Regions from separate parts of the Nonomuraea sp. NPDC003804 genome, predicted to be linked through region 3. Evidence: riboswitches for the same ligand, from Rfam matches in the RefSeq annotation. Region 3 holds a riboswitch; each other region holds the start of a gene.
The links. Region 3 has a riboswitch for cyclic di-AMP ahead of ABZX22_RS40055 (CHAP domain-containing protein). Riboswitches for the same ligand answer to the same signal wherever they lie in the genome.
Positions count from the first base shown of each region.

Region 1: it holds a riboswitch for cyclic di-AMP, as region 3 does, so the genes downstream of both, ABZX22_RS03310 (D-alanyl-D-alanine carboxypeptidase family protein) here and ABZX22_RS40055 (CHAP domain-containing protein) in region 3, are expected to answer to the same signal.
Region 2: it holds a riboswitch for cyclic di-AMP, as region 3 does, so the genes downstream of both, ABZX22_RS37745 (C40 family peptidase) here and ABZX22_RS40055 (CHAP domain-containing protein) in region 3, are expected to answer to the same signal.

Region 1 is NZ_JBEXMT010000002.1:221,410-223,660, reverse strand. Features, by position in the region: gene ABZX22_RS03310 (D-alanyl-D-alanine carboxypeptidase family protein) at 105-1,019, opposite strand; cyclic di-AMP (ydaO/yuaA leader) riboswitch at 1,032-1,174, opposite strand; gene ABZX22_RS03305 (amidohydrolase family protein) at 1,317-2,150, opposite strand.
Region 2 is NZ_JBEXMT010000037.1:34,445-36,695, reverse strand. Features, by position in the region: gene ABZX22_RS37750 (LysR family transcriptional regulator) at 1-414, opposite strand, end outside; cyclic di-AMP (ydaO/yuaA leader) riboswitch at 755-897, shown strand; gene ABZX22_RS37745 (C40 family peptidase) at 971-1,546, shown strand; gene ABZX22_RS37740 (hypothetical protein) at 1,626-2,251, shown strand, end outside.
Region 3 is NZ_JBEXMT010000042.1:58,896-61,146, forward strand. Features, by position in the region: gene ABZX22_RS40045 (Gfo/Idh/MocA family oxidoreductase) at 1-463, shown strand, start outside; gene ABZX22_RS40050 (hypothetical protein) at 444-884, opposite strand; cyclic di-AMP (ydaO/yuaA leader) riboswitch at 1,015-1,149, shown strand; gene ABZX22_RS40055 (CHAP domain-containing protein) at 1,165-1,866, shown strand; gene ABZX22_RS40060 (RNA 2'-phosphotransferase) at 2,099-2,251, opposite strand, start outside.

The sequences.
Region 1 (2,251 bases), on a different contig from region 3:
CGCCTCCAGCGCCACGGTGGAACCGTCCGGCCCGCTCGCCACATCCGTCGCCGCGGGCGGTGGTCGGACGCGGCGGGACCATGGGGGCGCGTGCGCCCCCATGGTCAGAGCCTGCCGCTGGTCGCCGCCCAGTCGACAAGCGCCTCGGCGGTGTCGAAGCGGCGGCTGGAGCTGGACTCTCCCAGGATCACGCCGACCAGCCGATGGCCGTCACGCTCGGCCGCGAAGGCGAGGGTGTAGCCCGCGGCGCGCGTAAAGCCGGTCTTCAGGCCGACGGCGCCCGGCGTGCCGAGGAGGCGGTTGGTGTTGCGCCAGGAGTAGGCGCCGTGCTCCGCCGTCTCGGGCAGCGAGCGGTACCGGGTGGAGCCGACCTTCTTGATCGTCTTGTTGTCCAGCGCGGCCTGGGCGAGCCGTACCTGGTCACGCGCTGTGGAGTAGCCGCCGCCCTTGGCGGGCATCCCGTCGGGGTTGACGTACAGCGTGTCCTTCATCCCGAGCGCGCGGGCGTTGGCGTTCATCTTCGCCGTGAAGGCGTCGACACCGGGCCCGTAGGAGCGGGCCAGCGCGTGGGCGGCGTCCGCGCCGGAGGGCAGCATCAGAGCGTAGAGCATCTCCTCCACGGTGAGCCGGTCACCGGCGCGCAGGTACGCCACGGAGGCGCCGCCCTTCGACGCGTAGCGCACGTCAGCGGAGGTGACCTTGACCACGTCCGTGGGCTTGGCCTGCTTCAGCACGGTGTAGGCGGTCATCACCTTGGTGATGCTGGCCACCGGCATGCGCCGATCGGCCTTCTTGCTGAAGTAGACCTTGCCGGTCCTGGCGTCGATCAGGTGGGCGGCCCGGCCGAGCACCGCCGGGGCGTCCGCGGCGGCGGCCGGAGCGTGGGTCCGGGAGACCGGCGACACGACGCCGGGTTGGGGTGCGGCCTGCGCACCGGTGGCGACCGCGGTCACGGCGCCTGCGGTGATGACGACGCCGAGCAGCGCGCGTCCCAGCCGGTAGGTGAGATGCGTGGGCATGAAGGGTTTGCTCCTTGGCTTCCATGCCGCCTACCGGGTTAGCTGACGGGTTCGGGCTGGGAAGTGCCCTACGGGCGCCGCTGAGCGGGCGCTCGATTCACCCCAAGGGAAGTGGGTCCCCGGCTCCGTGGATACGGATTCGGCGGCCGCGCGTCCGGCGGACTGGCCTGAGATGACGCGCGGTCCGGGCAATGAAACGGCAACGAACATGTCACAGCTCGTTGCACAACGGCCCAAAAGTAGCAAAATAGCATAAACCACGCAAATGGCCGCGAACCTCCGGCCCGCGACGGGCCGCTACACGGCGCTCAAGCCGTAGAAACGGGCGGCGTTCCCGCCGAGCACCTTGTCGCGGTCGATCCCCCCGAGAAGCGCCCCGTACACCGTGAAGACCGTCCGGTAGTCGGCCGCCAGCAGCGAGACGGGCCAGTCGCTGCCGAACATCAGCCGGTCCGGCCCGAACACCTCGACCGCGTGCTCCACGTAGGGCCGCAGGTCCGCCACGGTCCAGTGGGCGTGGTCGGCCTCGGTGACCAGGCCCGACACCTTGGCGTACACGGTGGGGCAGGCGGCGGCGGCGCGCAGCAGCGACGCCCAGGGCTCCAGCTCACCGGCGGCGATCCTGGGCTTGGACAGGTGGTCGATGACGAGGTTGAGCGTGGGGTGCCGCTCGGCGATCGTGACGACGTGCTCCAGATGCCGGGGCAGCAGCGAGACCACGTCGAACGGCACGCCCGCCTCGGCCAGCAGTCCGAGCCCGTCGAGCACCGCTTCCCCGATCAGCCAGTCGGGATCGGGCTCGGTGTGGATGAGGTGCCGGACGCCGACAAACTTCGGATGTCTGGTGTAGCGCTCGAGCGCTCGGGCGGCTTCCTCCGGGCGGTCGAGGGGCACCCATCCGACGACGCCGGCGATGAAGTCGTGGGCGTCGGCGTGGGCCAGCATGGCGTCGGTCTCCCAGAAGGAGTCGTCGGCCTGGACCACGACCGTCCGGTCGACGCCCGCGGCGGCCAGCTCGGGCGCCAGGTCCTCGGGGCCGAAGGTGCGGTGGATCGCCGGCAGGTCGGGAGTGGGCCAGGAGTAGGCGCCGGTCTCCAGGTTCCAGAAGTGCTGGTGGGCGTCGACTATCACGCGGCAAACATAGGATGTCTGGCCGACCTCGGCAAGAGCTCCCCGGGACTCACCGCGGCCCCAGGAAGAACGGCAGGACCGAGGCTCGGGCCGCTGCGAGG
Region 2 (2,251 bases), on a different contig from region 3:
GGCGGTGACGGGGAACGCGACGTCAGGGCCGCCGACCTTGAGGGAGAGCTCGACACCCGGGTGGTCGGCGGCGAAGCGGCGGAAGCTCTCGGGCACGAACCTGGTGGCCGCGCTCGGGAAGGCGGTGACCCTGACCCGGCCGATGTCCGCCGAGGCGAAGGCGCGCAGCCTGGTCTCGAACAGGCTCATGCCGTCGAGCACGGCCATGGCCTGCTCGATCGCCGCCCGGCCCGCCTCCGTCGGCTGGACGCCCCTCGGGCGGCGGTGGAAGAGCGTGACGCCGGTGTGGCGTTCGAGCATGGCGATCTGCCGCGAGACGGCGGGCTGGGTCATGGAGAGCACCTCGGCCGCTCCGGAGAACGAGCCGCGCCGTCCGACCTCCACCAGGACGCGTAGCGACCACCCATCAAGCATGCGCCGAGTGTATGTCGCAGGTATTAAGGCTTAATTCTCCTTATACCGGGAGTGTGAGGAAAGTAACGGATGTGATCTGACAGGTCGCCACAGAAGCAAGTGTGAGCAGGGTCACATTCGCATAACGAAACCCGCCACAGAGCAGCGACTCCTCTTCTGACAAGAACCAGTCGGTGATCTTGACAGCTTTGCCCGGCCTTTGCCTGGCCTTGGGGCGCCAGGTACGTTCTCGCATCGCGGCGACCAAGCCATGGCGCCGGAACCGCCCACCGGCCTCCCAGCGGCCGGTGCACGCATAAAGATCCGCTGGTCGCCGCGCCGTAACCCCAGACAGGCGTGCGCGGTCGACCCGCCGAGTCCGTGCGGCATGGAGCACGGAGCCGGGGACCCACGTTCCTGGGGTGAATCCGGCCTGCGGGCCGGAAGGGCGACTTCCCCGCCCGAACCCGTCAGCTAACCCGGTAGGCATTGGTGGAAGTCCCAAGGAGACATTCTGTCTACCCCCTCTAGCACAACCCGTCTGTCCTGCCTTGCCCTCAGCGGCGTCGTGGTGGCGATGGGAGGGATCGTCCTCCACGCACCCGCGGCGCAGGCGACGGTGACCCCGGTGACAGCGGCCCCCGCGACAGCGCTCCCCGCGACCACCACCCTGGTGACCCCGGTGACCACCACCCTGGCGACGACGACGACCGTGAAGACGGCGCCGGCCGTACAGGCGGGCGCGGCGTCGACGGCTGCGGCGACGCGGCAGGCCAAGGCGGCTCGACAGCGGCTGAAGGCGGCCAGGGCCGTCGCCACCGCCAAGAAGCAGATCGGCGACCCCTACCGCTTCGGAGGCACAGGACCCGGCGCCTTCGACTGCTCGGGACTGGTCCAGTACTCCTGGGCCAAGGCCGGCATCAAGATCCCCCGCGTCACGTACAGCCAGTACGCGCGCATCAAGAAGAAGGTCAGGTGGAACGATCTCAAGCCCGGTGACCTGATGTTCTTCCGCGGGAAGGGCCACGTCGGCATGTACGTCGGCAAGGGCCGGATGGTCCACTCGCCGAGCACGGGCAAGACCGTGCGGATCGAGAAGCTCGGCGGCTGGCGCAAGGCGTCCTTCGCCGGCGCGGTCCGCCCCGGCGCGTAGCCCCCGGCCGCCGGAGGCCCGAAGCCCCGTCCATCCCCCTCGGACGGGGCTTCGGCCTGTCCGGGCTAGCATCACAGCCGTGGTGACCCGCAGAACCCTGCTGGCGGCCGCGCTGGCCGGACCGGCGATCTGCACGGTGGCCGGGTCCGCGGGACGCCGCCTGCCGCCCGAGGCCCGCGCGCTCGGCGAGTCAGGCGTCGTCGTCGCCTACGGCGCGCGCTCGCTCGTCGTCGGGCACCACACCGCCGCCGCCCTCCTGCGCGACCTGGCCGCGCGGGCCGACGCGGCGGCCCTCACCGTCTCGGCGGTCCTGCGGCGCGCCGTACGGCCACGGGTCGTGGTGCCCAGGACCACCGCGGAGGCGGCCGCCCTCGCGGGCGCGGGCCCCGTCGACGGGCTGGCCGCGCTGGCCTCGGCGGGACAGGTGATCGTCCTGCCCGGCGCCTTCGCGCGCCTCACACCCGTGGGCCGCGACGTCGTCCTCACCCACGAGCTGACCCACGTGGCCGCCGGAACGGAAGGGCGGCCCGTGTGGCTGCGGGAAGGGTTCGCCGACTACGTCGGCTACCTGCGCTCGGGACTCGCGACGCGGGTGGCGGCCGCGGAACTGGCGGCCGAGGCGCGCGCGGGACGGCTGCCCGGCGCGCTGCCGGCCGACGCCGCCTTCGCGCCGGGCTCGCCCCGGCTCGCGCAGGTCTACCAGGA
Region 3 (2,251 bases):
GCTCGGCGGCGGGGTGCTGCTCGACCTGGGGATCTACCCGTTCGGGCTGGCGCAGCTGCTGCTCGGCGAGCCGGCTGAGACGCATCTCACCGGATCGCTCGGCCCCTCGGGCGTGGACGCCGAGGTGGCGGCGCTGCTCACCTACGCGGGCGGCACCAGGGCGCTGGTCGAAACCTCGCTGCTCAGCCCGCTGGCCAACACCGCGACCGTGGTGGGGACGGGGCTGCGGGCCGACATCGCCGCGCCGTTCTGGGCGCCGCGGCGCATCGTGCTGTCGGGGCCGGGCGTGGAGCCGGAGGAGCTCGTCCTGGACCCCGCCATGAACGGCTACGCCGAGGAGGTGCGCGAGGTGCGCGCCGCGCTGGCCGAGGGCAGGACGGAGAGCTCGGTCATGCCGCTGGACGAGAGCCTGGCGATGATGCGGATGCTGGAGGACGCCAGGGTCAGGCTAGGCGCTCGGTAGCGCGGGCCGCCGCCTCGGCGTGGCCGGAGCCCGCGGCCGCCCGGAAGTGGGCGCGGGCCCGGTCGGGGCGGCCCTCCCTGCCCTCCAGCAGGCCGAGGTTGAACATGGCACGCGGCGCGGCCTCCTCGTGGCCGGTTTCGATGGCTCTGGCGTACCAGCGCCGGGCCGCGTCGGTGTTGCCGCAGCAGTCCTCCAGGACGCCGAGGTTGAACATCGCCCTGGGCGTGCCGGCCCTGCCGTACCAGTGGCGGGCCGCGTCGAGGTGGCCGCTCTCGTCCTCGATCAGCGCGAGGTTGAAGGCCGCCCGCTGGACGGCGGCCGGATGGCCCGATGCGATCGCCAGGAGATACCATCGCCGGGCTTCGTCCGGACGGTGTCCGTCTTCCCGCAGCCCCCTGTTGAACAGGTCCTGTGGCGACATGACCTGACCGTAAATGATCGCCGGACCTTTATCAATTTGTAAGCTACTTGCCTCGTGTATTACCTTAGGCTCACTCAAGGCATAAACCGGGCATTCCGGACATTGCCTGTCATTGCAATCATCACAGGTTCGCCTGTGACCGCTGAATCCGCACCATGCGGAACCGGGGACCCACTTCCTCTGGGGTGAATCGGCACACCGTGCCGTAGGGCAGCTTCGCGTCCGAACCCGTCAGCTAACCCGGTAAGCGGCAGGAAGCTAGCAAGGAGTTCCCCTTCCCATGGCAAAGCACAGCCGTAGCCGTGCCCCGAAGCTCACCTACGCGCATGCCGCGCTCGGCGCCGTCGTCATCGCCGGCTCGTTCGTTCCCACCGCCGCCCAGGCCGAGAAGCTCCCGCTGTCCGAGAGCCAGCGGGTAGCCGTCCTCGCCAAGGCGCCCAAGGAGGAGGCCGGCAAGCCCGCCGCCGCCAGGCCGGAGGCCAAGGTCATCCCGTCCGCCACCGTCGTTCTCTCCGAGGCCAAGAAGCAGGTCGGCGTCAAGGAGAACTCCGCGGGCGGCGGAACCAAGTTCCAGAACTGGTACGTCGGATCGCAGCGCGCCAGGGAGACGGTCGTCAGGGACGGCGGCGACGTCAGCGCGTACGCCAACGCCCCGTGGTGCGCGATGTTCGTCTCGTGGGTCGGTGAGATGACCGGCGCCCGCACGCAGGTCGGCTGGGACGCCTACACGGTGACCCACGCCAAGTGGTTCAAGGCCAACAAGCGCTGGGGCACCGCGCCCAAGCCCGGCGCCGTCGTCTTCTTCGCCTGGGACGGCAGCAAGCGCCTCGACTCCATCGACCACGTCGGCTTCGTCGAGAAGGACAACGGCGACGGCACGATCAGCACCATCGAGGGCAACACCGGCAACGGCGCCGTCGAGCAGCGAGTCCGCCCGAAGTCGCAGGTCGTCGGCTACGGCTACCCCAGCTACGGCGGCTGACGCTTCCCCTTCCCCCGCATTCCCCCCGGCCCTGTCGCCAGGACGGCCACGCGCCGCTCCGGTGACGGGGGCCACCCACGGGCTCGGGCCGGTCCCTTCGGACCGGCCACCCTGTTCCCCCCGCAGAACGTTCCCCCCGCAGAACGCTCCCCCAGGCCGCGACGGCGCCGTCTCAGCGCGCGTGCCCTCCGGCCACCCGCAGGACCCTCGTCCATCCCCCCGTCTGCACCGATCAGCCGGGGAACCGCAGGTAAGCAGCCGGCACGGCGTCGGTGAGCCACACCCCGTTGGCGCTGACCACGAACTCGTGCCCGGCCGCGTGCATCGCCCGCGCGTCGACGACCAGCACCACCGGGACGCCGCGCCGGGAGCCGACCCGCACCGC